One region of the Acidovorax sp. SDU_ACID1 genome, then DNA from elsewhere that is predicted to be linked to it. Evidence: predicted binding sites of a transcription regulator. Region 1 holds the regulator's gene; each other region holds the start of a gene.
What was found. The regulator FNR, encoded in region 1, switches genes on or off when oxygen is low (the NO sensors DNR and NnrR bind a similar motif). The targets are predictions, from matches to a motif close to TTGATNNNNATCAA.

Region 1 (3,268 bases):
ATGCCCACGTACACATAGCCGCTAGCCATGAAGACATCCATGGAGCGGGCCAGCATGGACACTTTGGCCGATGCCATGGGCAACTCGGCGGAGACGATGCGCCGCTGCGCCTTGAACCGCTCGGGCAGGTGGGCATACGCGTAGAGCGCAATGCGGTCCGGGCGCAACTGGGTGACCTGCTCCAGCGTACGGTCGAAGGACTCCGGAGTCTGGCGTGGCAAACCGTAGATCAGATCCACGTTGACCGACTCGAATCCCAGCTTGCGGGCGCTCGCCACCAGGGCGAATACCTTCTCCGCGGGCTGCACGCGGTGCACCGCTTTCTGCACCTCGGGGTCGAAATCCTGCACACCGAAGCTGAGCCGGTTGAAGCCCAGTTCCGCCAGCAGAGCCAGGCGCTGCTCGTCGACCGTGCGCGGATCCACTTCAATCGAATATTCGCCCCCAGGCGCCAGCACGAAGCTGCGGCGCAGCATGCCCATGAGCTCGCGCAGCCCCTCGTCGGACAGGAATGTCGGCGTCCCCCTCCCAGATGCAACTGGCTGACGTGCTGCCCGACACCGCAATGGGCCGTATGCAGGTCGATCTCCCGACTCAGATAGCGCAGGTAGACCTCCGCCCGTTCCGGGTGCCGCGTGATAATCTTGTTGCATGCGCAGTAGTAGCACAGCGACTCGCAAAACGGGATGTGCACATACAGCGACAATGGCATCGCTTTGGCCGCCGAACCCACGCGGCGCTGCTGCAGCGCAAGAATGTATTCTTCTTCGCCAAAAGCCTCCACGAAACGGTCCGCCGTCGGGTAGGAGGTGTAGCGCGGCCCAGGCACATCGAAGCGACGCAAGAGCTCGGTGGTGACAACAGTCATGGGGAAAATTTTCCTTGTATCTGACTATCCACTGTGCCGCAGAGACCCCGGCTCGTCCTTGACTTTAATCAAGCACTCACGGGGTCAGGATAGCGACAATTTGATTTCGGCTCAAAGTCGGTCAATTCCCTGCGGCATTTCCGCCTCCAGGGGTTTCAGAGGTAAGCTAGCCACATGAACAGGGCGCCCGTGCACATGAATCTGCAGACCATCAAAGTTGCGTGTTCCAACTGCAACTTGCGCGAGCTTTGCATGCCCCTGGGGCTGAACGACCAGCAATTGCAACGCATCGACGAAATCGTGGCCATCCGCCGCAAGATCAAGCGAGGCGGCACGCTGTTTCGCAACGGTGAAGCCTTCACTTCCCTTTTTGCGATCCGCACGGGCTTTTTCAAGACCTGCGTCGCCACGGAGGATGGACGCGATCAGGTCACCGGCTTCCAGATGGCCGGGGAGATCATCGGCCTCGATGGCATCGTGAACGACAGGCACACCTGCGACGCCGTAGCGCTCGAGGATGCAGAAGTCTGCGTGATGCCCTTCGACCGCATTGAAGAGCTCTCCCGCGAAGTGACGGCACTGCAGAGCCATGTGCACAAGATCATGAGCCGCGAGATCGTGCGTGAACATGGCGTCATGCTCCTGCTCGGCAGCATGCGCGCCGAGGAGCGTCTAGCGGCTTTCCTGTTGAATCTGGTGCAGCGCCTGCATGCGCGGGGATTTTCCCAGTCGGAACTGGTCCTGCGCATGACGCGTGAGGAAATCGGCAGCTACCTCGGTCTCAAGCTGGAAACCGTGAGCCGTACATTCTCGAAATTCGTGGAAGAAGGCATCGTGGAAGTCAAGCAGCGGCATGTCCGCATCGTGGACACCGATGCCCTGAAACGCATCGTGAACAGCCAACAAGCCTGCCACTGAACCGCCTTGCAGGCGGCCCGCGTCTTCAGGACGAATACTTTGCGCAGTCCAGGGGACGGTCTCCCTTGGGCACAGGACAGCGGTTGACCTCGAACGGCGAGAGGGACAGCATGGTCGTCAATGCACTCGACGCCATGATCACCAACCAGAAGATGAAGAAGGCAACGGTGTAAACGCCTTGCCGCGATAGGTTCATGGGTTGGTCGAACCAGTGCAATGCCTCCGGATCCACGAAGGCAAACACCACCATTTCCATGACCCCTGCCATCAGAAAGGCGGGCCAGGCAATCCACATCAGTCGCTGCGTCCACATTTCGCGTGCCTCCTTGCAATGGTGACAGCCTAGCATCATGCCCTGCGCGTGCAAAGAGTACCCGACCTCTCGATTCCCCTTACCTGCATCAATTCTTTTCGGATGCGGCTCCGCGTCACCGGCGAGGCTGGTCCTCGAGGGGCGTGGCGGCATGGTTGCGGCCCTTTATCGCAGGGGCCATGCTGGCCTCGGAATGCTGGAGCGTCTTGTTGATCTCTAGGCCACGCTGGTAATAGTCTTCCGCCAATACAGGGTCGGGCTGCCGGATCGCGAGCCACAGCGTCACGAAGCCAGCGATCACCACGATCACCGGCCCGGCGATCACCAGCCAGACATGGCCATATTTCCACCAAGGCTGCGCCACTGGCGATTCATTCATGGATGGGACTGCGGGCATGGGAAACTCCTTGGCCCCATAAGGAGGCCTGACCTGAACATAACCACCTGGCAAGCCCATCAGCGGGGTACCAGGAACACCGACTTCTCGGCCACCTGCGCTTTATCGCCTTGTGCCTGGATGTCGAAAAACACAGTGTGCGACCCGGGCGCGGCAGAACCATAGGGCACCTGCAGCCGCACTGCCACCCAGCGCGACTCGGCCGGTCCGATATCGATCTCCGATTCGGAGGCGACTTCCAGCCCTTCCAGCCCGCGCGCACTGATACGGTAGCGCTGCGTGCCTTCGGTGGCATTCATGATCTGCAAGCGGTAGATGTTTTCCAGCTTGCCGCCTGCCACGATCCGGGACAGTGCCGCGCGGTCGCGGACCACGTCCACCTTGAGCGGCGTGCGCACCACGAGGCTGGCCAGCATGCCCACGCACAGCAAGGCCAGCACAGCCGTATAGATCAGCACGCGCGGACGCAGCACGCGCTTGAGCATCTGCGACTGCGTCCAATGGTTCTTCACGCCGTTCTGCGTAGAGAAGCGGATCAGCCCTCTCGGGTACTTCATCTTGTCCATCACGGTGTTGCATGCATCCACGCAGAGGCCGCAGCCAATGCATTCATACTGCAGGCCCTCCCGGATATCGATGCCCGTAGGACACACCTGCACGCACAGCGTGCAGTCGATGCAGTCGCCGAGTCCCTTCGCCTTGTGATCGATGCTCTTGTTGCGTGGCCCGCGCGGCTCACCGCGCTCAGGGTCGTACGTCACGACCAAAGTGT
Region 2 (3,268 bases), 1.1 Mb from region 1:
GCACGCCGGGCAGGTGGTTGTCCAGCAGGATCACGTCGGGCCGCAGCACCGGCAGCTGGCGCAGCGCCTCGCCGGCGTCGCCGGCCTCGCCCACCACGCGCAGGTCCGGCTGCTGCGACAGCAGGGCCACCAGGCCGCGGCGCAGCAGGGTATGGTCGTCGATCAGGAAGACGGAGATGCAGGAGGTCATGGCGTGGTAGCAAGGGAAAGGGGAAGCGCTTCGCCGTGGGTGCCTTCATGGTCCTCCTCGCGGCGCATGGGAGGCAGCTCCACGATCACCCTGGTGCCCGCGCCATCCGGGGCGGAGTCCAGCCGCAGCGCGGCGCCGATTCGCTGCGCGCGCTCGCGCATGATGCCCAGGCCCACGTGCAGCGAATCGGGCGGCACGTCCTGCGGGCGGAAGCCCCGGCCGTCGTCGTGCACCTCGAAGCGCCAGCGCGGGTGGCGCAGCACACGCAGCTCCACGCGGCGCGCGCCGGCGTGCTTGCGCACATTGGACAGCGCTTCCTGCACGATGTGCAGCACCTGCACCTGCACGTCCGGCGCCAGCGGCAGGCCCTGGCCCGCCATGGCGAGCGACGTGGCCACGCCCGTCTGGTGCTCGAACTTGGAGAGCGTGGCGCGCAGCGCGTCCTCGATGTCCTCGTCCTTGGTACGGGTGCGGAAGTGCACCAGCAGCTCGCGCACGTCGGCGTAGCACTCGCGCACGCCCACGTCCAGCTCGTCGATGCTGCGGTCGCGCGCTACGGCGTTGTCCTTGGCGACGGCATCGCGCAGCAGCTGCGTCTGGATCTTGAGGAAGGCCAGCGACTGGGCGATGGAGTCGTGCAGCTCGCGCGCGATCAGTCCGCGCTCCTCGGCCACGGCGGCCTCGCGCTCCAGCGCCGTGGCGCGCAGGCTCTCCATGGAGCTGGCCAGGTGGCGCGCCATGGTGGACAGCAGCTCGCGCATGCCGTCCGACAGCGCGAGCGGCGTGCGGTAGAACAGCGTCACTTCGCCCAGCAGGCGCTGCTGCAGTTGCACGGGGATGCTCACCACGGTCTCGAAGCCGGCCTCGCGGCAGTGCGGCAGTTGCACGTCCGACGCAGGGGCGATGGGGATCACGCGCATGCGCGCATCGGCCTGCAGTTGCCCGCACTCGCAGGTGCCGGTGAGCAGGCAATGCTCCTCCTCGGCCAGGGAGCGCGGCAGCCCGTCGGAGGCCAGCAGCACGTAGCGCTCGTTGGCCTCGTCGGACCAGCGCACGGCGGCCGCGTCGCAGCCGGCCACGCGGCGGATCTGCTGCACGAAGCCCTGGGTCAGCACGTCCAGGCTGCCGGCCTCGGCGCCCAGGGCGCTCACCGCATAGAGCGCGGACAGGCGCTGGTTCTGCACCTCGATGCTGGCGGTCTTCTCGCGCACCTTGCGCTCCAGGTCCTCGTGCGAGGCCTGCAGCGCATGGGCCATGAGGTTGAAGCCCGCCGCGAGCTGGCCGAACTCGTCGTCCGTCTCCACGGCCAGGCGCGTGTCCAGCGCGCCGCGCCGCACGCTGGCCAGCGCCTGCTGCAGCCGCGTCACGGGGTTGAGAACCAGCAGGTAGCTCAGCGCCATGAAGGCCACGGCGGCTCCGATGGCCAGCGCCACCATGAAGAGCTGGAACAGGTGCAGTGCGGCGGTCCAGCGCACGATCTGGATCTCGATGGCCTCGACGAAACCGTCGAGCTGGTGCACGAAGGCATCGCCCAGGGCCACGGCCTCGGTGCCGCCCGGCGGGTGGGAGGTCTTCCAGACCTCCTGCAGCGCGCGCCATTGCCGGGTGACGTGCTCGTAGCGCTCGTGCGTGGCATCGCTCCAGGGCACGAACAGCGGCCGCGCCGGGTCGCCCATGCGCAGCAGTTCCAGGCTGGCATCGAAGCGCTGCGCCAGCCGCGCCACCTCCTCGGGCGACTCGTTCTGCTGCGCCAGCACCATGCGCAGCATGTTCATGCGCAGGCGGCCCGCCTCGTTCACGGCGGCCGCGCCGCCTTCGAGCTGCCAAGTCACCCACAGCGTGAAGCCGATGGAAGCCAGGGCCACGAACAGGAAGACCGTGCCCATGGCCAGCAGCTTGGTGGACAGCGTGGGCTTCTTGCGCATGGAGGCAGTGTAGGCAGGCACGGCCCGTCCACCTTGACCTGCATCAAGCGGTACGAGGGCCAGGACGATTTAAATGAAATTCGCCCGCAGCCCTTGCTGGTCAGGCGCGACCAGCTATCGTTTCAGAAGCATCAACCGCAGCTACCCAATGCACCGCACTGGGTGCAGTAGTCGCAGCCATCCTTGCGGATCACGGCATGGGCGCCGCATTCGTGGCACTTCTTGCCGGCCATGGCGGGCGGCATGCCGGCAGGCATGTCGGGCTCGTCCAGCGGCAGCACCTGCTGCTGGGGCGCCTGGGCGCGGCCGGCCAGGATGTTCTGCACGGCATAGGCGATGGCGGCCACCTCGGAGTCGTGCCATAGCGGTACGCGCGCGCCGTCGGCGCGTTCGTGCTGCCCCAAGCGCACGGGGCCGCGATCCCAGGCCACCTTGCGCATGTCCGACAGCGCCCGCTCCAGGAAGCCGCCGCGCGCGGCCAGCGACAGCAGGCGCATGCTGGAGGTGATCCACTGCTGCGACTCGCCGCTCTGGCCCACGGGCATGAAGAACTCGATGGCGCGGTCCACCGTGCCGCCCCGGCCGTCCGGCACGGGCAGGAAGGAGACGATGAGGTAGAGGGTCTTGTGGCCTTCCTGCGTCCAGTATTCCAGCTTCTCGGCCACGGCCGACAGGCCGCCCTTGGGGCGGCTCTCGATCATGGTGCGCATGGGATCGAAGGCAGGGGCTGCAGCAGCGGGCTCCGGGGCCGGAGCCGGTGCGGCGGCAGGCACTTCCAGCACAGCGCCCAGAATGCTGTTGGGGCGGTAGGTGGCCAGGCCCTTGAGGCCCGAGTGCCAAGCCTGCAGGTACAGGTTCTTGAAGTCGCCGTAGGGGTAGTCCTCGGGCACGTTCACTGTCTTGGAGATGGCCGTGTCCACGTAGGGCTGTACGGCCTCCATCATGGCCACGTGGTCGGCGGCCGCCATGTCCATGGCGTTCACGAAATACTCGGGCAGCCGGTTCACGTCGCCGCCGAGGGTCTTGTACAGGCGCCAGGCGTAGTCTTCCACCACGTACTCGCTCTTGCTGCCGTCGGCCTCGCGCTTGCGGCGCGTGTAGGTCCACGAGAACGGCGGCTCGATGCCGTTGGAGGCGTTGTCGGCAAAGGCCA
Region 3 (3,268 bases), 1.7 Mb from region 1:
GGACAGGCGCGCGCGGTTGCAGTCGCCGCAGAAGGCCTGGGTGACGCTGCTGATGACGCCCACCTCGCCCAGGCGCGGATCGTGCCGGCCGTCGGGCCCGGCATAGCCCCAGCGCTGCGCGGTCTCGCCCACGGCCGTGGCGGCCAGCGGCACCAGGGGCAGCTCGGCCTGCAGGCGCGCGATGACGTCGGCCGAGGGCAGCACCTCGTCCATGCGCCAGCCGTTGGTGGCGCCCACGTCCATGTATTCGATGAAGCGCAGCGTGATGCCTGTGCCGCGGAAGTGCCGCGCCATGCGCACGACCTCGTGGTCGTTGGTGCCGCGCTTGACTACCATGTTGACCTTGATGCGCTCCAGCCCCGCGGCCTGCGCGGCCTCGATGCCGGCCAGCACGTCGGCCACGGGAAAGTCCATGTCGTTCATGCGGCGGAAGATGGCGTCGTCCAGGCTGTCCAGGCTGACGGTGACGCGCCGCAGCCCCGCGTCCTTGAGCGCGCGGGCCTTGCGCGCCAGCAGCGAGCCGTTGGTGGTCAGCGTCAGGTCGGGCCGGCGGCCCTCCACGGTGCGCAGCCCGGCGAGCTGGGCGACGAGCCGCTCCAGGTCCTTGCGCAGCAGGGGCTCGCCGCCGGTCAGGCGGATCTTGCGCACGCCGTGCGCCATGAACAGGCGTGCCAGCCGCGTGATCTCCTCGAAGCGCAGCAGGTCGTCGTGCGGGAGGTAGCGGTAGTTGCGGTCGAACACTTCCTTGGGCATGCAGTAGCTGCAGCGGAAGTTGCACCGGTCGGTCACGCTGATGCGCAGGTCGCGCAGGGGCCGCCCGCGCAGGTCCGCCAACTCGCCGCTCGGCGCGGCGGGCACGCCGCTGCGCACGGTGGGCACCAGCACCGTGCTGCGCTGGTCCACCACGGGAATCACACGTTCAGCCATGGGCCAAATTGTGCCCCAAGGGGGCGCGGGGGGTGGCCCAGGCAGGGCGGAATTTGATGTCGGTCAATCGGCCGGGGCCGGGGCCGCCGTTTGACCGGCATCAGAAGCGCCGCGCGGCTGCGCTCCCAGAATGGCGGGCATGCCCAGCCACCGCTCCACTCCCCCGCCTCCCTCGCACCGTCCTGCCGGCGCAGCCGCCGCGTCGCCATGCGCACGCTGGCCGCGGCCTTCATCGTGCCGGCGCTGCCGCTGTCCGCCCAGGCGCGCATGGCGCTGGCGACGGCCATCAACCGCACGGCGCGCTTTCGGGCTCTGTCGCAGCGCGCGGCCAAGGCCTATGGCCAGCTGCACCTGGGCGTGGTGCCCGAGCGTGCGCGCGACGTGCTGGGCCATACGCGCAGGCAGGTGCTGGCCGGCTTCGAGGAGATGGATGGCCAGGCCTGGCCGCCCGAGGTAGCGCGCCAGCTGCAGGACGTGCGCCGCAGCGCCGACCGGCTGGACGCGCTGCTGGGCCAGGCGCCCAGCAAGGAGGGCTTCGCCGCCGTGTCCGCCCAGTCCGATCAGATGATGGCGGCGGCCCACGCCGCCACCGAGGCGCTGGAGAAGCTGGCCCATGCCCCCACGGCCCGGCTGGTGAACACGGCGGGCCGCCAGCGCATGCTGTCGCAGCGCCTGGCCAAGAACTACGAGCTGATGGCCGCGGGCCTGGACGGCCGCGCCGTGCGCGAGCAGATGGCGGGCGATGCCGAGGAATTCCAGCGCGCGCTGGCCCAGCTGGCCAAGGCCCCGATCTCCACGCCCGCGATCCGCCAGGCGCTGGAGCAGGGGCAGGCCCAGTGGGTGTTCTTCGACGCGGCGCTCAAGCGCCAGCCCGATGCGCGCGGCCTGGACAACGTGGCCACCACCAGCGAGCGCCTGCTGGAGCTGATGGACAGCCTCACGGCCCTCTACGAGGTCGCGCTGCGGGATGTCCTGGGTTGATTGCTATACGAAAAATAGCTGCTCGCGCTTGATGGGCGGGCGCTGGAGGCTGTTTTGGCTGATATTCTTCGCGCCCGCTCACGCCGCCTTCGGAGGCGATGCCGGGCGCGGCACGTGGCCGTAGAACTGGGGGTAGTGCTCCTGCACGCCGCTGCCGTTGAAGTCCCAGCCCGTGCACTGGCCCAGGTGGCGCGGCGGCGCGTCGCCTTCGCTCTTGAAGGCGCCCTGCACGGTCTGGAAGGTGGCGGTGGCCAGGTTGAACAGCAGCTCGCGCAGGTGGGTGCAACTGGCCACGCCGCCCAGGCGGGACTGGATGGCCTGGCGCCAGCCGCGCGCCATGCTGCAGCCCACCATGGATTGCAGCGCGCGCTGGGCCTCGGGGCAGTCGCCCAGGGGGTGGGCGTCCATGGCGGACTCGATGGCGCGCACCACGAGGTCGCCGTCCACCGTCACGCGCAGCCACATGTGGTGCACGGGCTCGCCGGCGCGGCGGATGCGCTCGGGGTTGCGCAGGGCGGGGCGGTCCTGGGCCTTGCTGTCGTGCAGCTCGCCCTCGATGTCCCACAGGCCGTCCTCGCGCGCGAACCCCTGGTAGGTGACGCGGCGAACGTGTTGGGCGGTGCGGGGGGCGGGGGGCGACAGAGGCATGGACAACGCGAAAACCGGGAGAGGGGAGAGTAGAGGCCGGCGGTGCAGGGGCGGCGGCAGGCCGCCGCTGCACCGCGCGGGGCCGTTCAGCCGTGGCGGATGGCCACGGTCTTGAGGGTGGTGAAGCCGTAGAGAGCCTCGAAGCCCTTTTCGCGGCCGTAGCCGCTGGACTTCACGCCGCCGAAGGGCAGCTCCACGCCGCCGGCCGCGCCGTAGTTGTTGATGAACACCTGGCCGCTGGCGATGCGCCGCGCCATGCGGAACTGGCGCGCGCCGTCGCGCGTCCAGATGCCGGCCACCAAGCCGAAGGGCGTGGCGTTGGCCAGGTGGGCGGCTTCGTCTTCGCCCTCGAAGGGCATGGCGGCCAGCACGGGGCCGAAGATTTCCTCCTGCGCCAGGCGGTGGTCCACCGGCACGTCGCGCAGCAGGGCGGGGGCCTGGTAGAAGCCGGTGTCGGGCGCCTCGTCGACCACCGTGCCCTGGGCTACGAGCGGGATGCCGGCCACCTGCGCGTCGGAGAGGAAGTCCCACACGCGCTGCTGCTGGCTCTGGCGGATCAGCGGGCCCAGGTCCAGGTCCATGGCGGCGGGGCCCACGCGCAGGGCCTCGAAGGCGTGGCCCAGGCGCTCCAGGAGGGGTTCGTAGATGGCGCGCTCGATGAGCACGCGCGAGCCGGCCGAGCAGGTCTGGCCCGCGTTCTGCACGATGGCAT

Region 2: the regulator FNR is predicted to act here: its motif matches at 2,149-2,162, upstream of AAG689_RS19445 (type IV pili methyl-accepting chemotaxis transducer N-terminal domain-containing protein).
Region 3: the regulator FNR is predicted to act here: its motif matches at 981-994, upstream of AAG689_RS05675 (type IV pili methyl-accepting chemotaxis transducer N-terminal domain-containing protein).

Annotation. Positions count from the first base shown of each region.
Region 1 covers NZ_CP152342.1:2,898,200-2,901,467, forward strand. Annotated here, with positions in the region: partial or broken gene hemN (oxygen-independent coproporphyrinogen III oxidase) at 1-868, opposite strand, end outside; gene fnr (fumarate/nitrate reduction transcriptional regulator Fnr) at 1,064-1,786, shown strand; gene AAG689_RS14310 (hypothetical protein) at 1,812-2,099, opposite strand; gene AAG689_RS14315 (FixH family protein) at 2,215-2,496, opposite strand; gene ccoG (cytochrome c oxidase accessory protein CcoG) at 2,556-3,268, opposite strand, start outside.
Region 2 covers NZ_CP152342.1:3,967,875-3,971,142, forward strand. Annotated here, with positions in the region: gene AAG689_RS19440 (response regulator) at 1-190, opposite strand, end outside; gene AAG689_RS19445 (type IV pili methyl-accepting chemotaxis transducer N-terminal domain-containing protein) at 187-2,115, opposite strand; gene AAG689_RS19450 (adenosylcobalamin-dependent ribonucleoside-diphosphate reductase) at 2,247-3,268, opposite strand, start outside.
Region 3 covers NZ_CP152342.1:1,156,631-1,159,898, forward strand. Annotated here, with positions in the region: gene moaA (GTP 3',8-cyclase MoaA) at 1-927, opposite strand, end outside; gene AAG689_RS05675 (type IV pili methyl-accepting chemotaxis transducer N-terminal domain-containing protein) at 1,135-1,908, shown strand; gene AAG689_RS05680 (DUF2889 domain-containing protein) at 1,987-2,556, opposite strand; gene AAG689_RS05685 (aldehyde dehydrogenase family protein) at 2,643-3,268, opposite strand, start outside.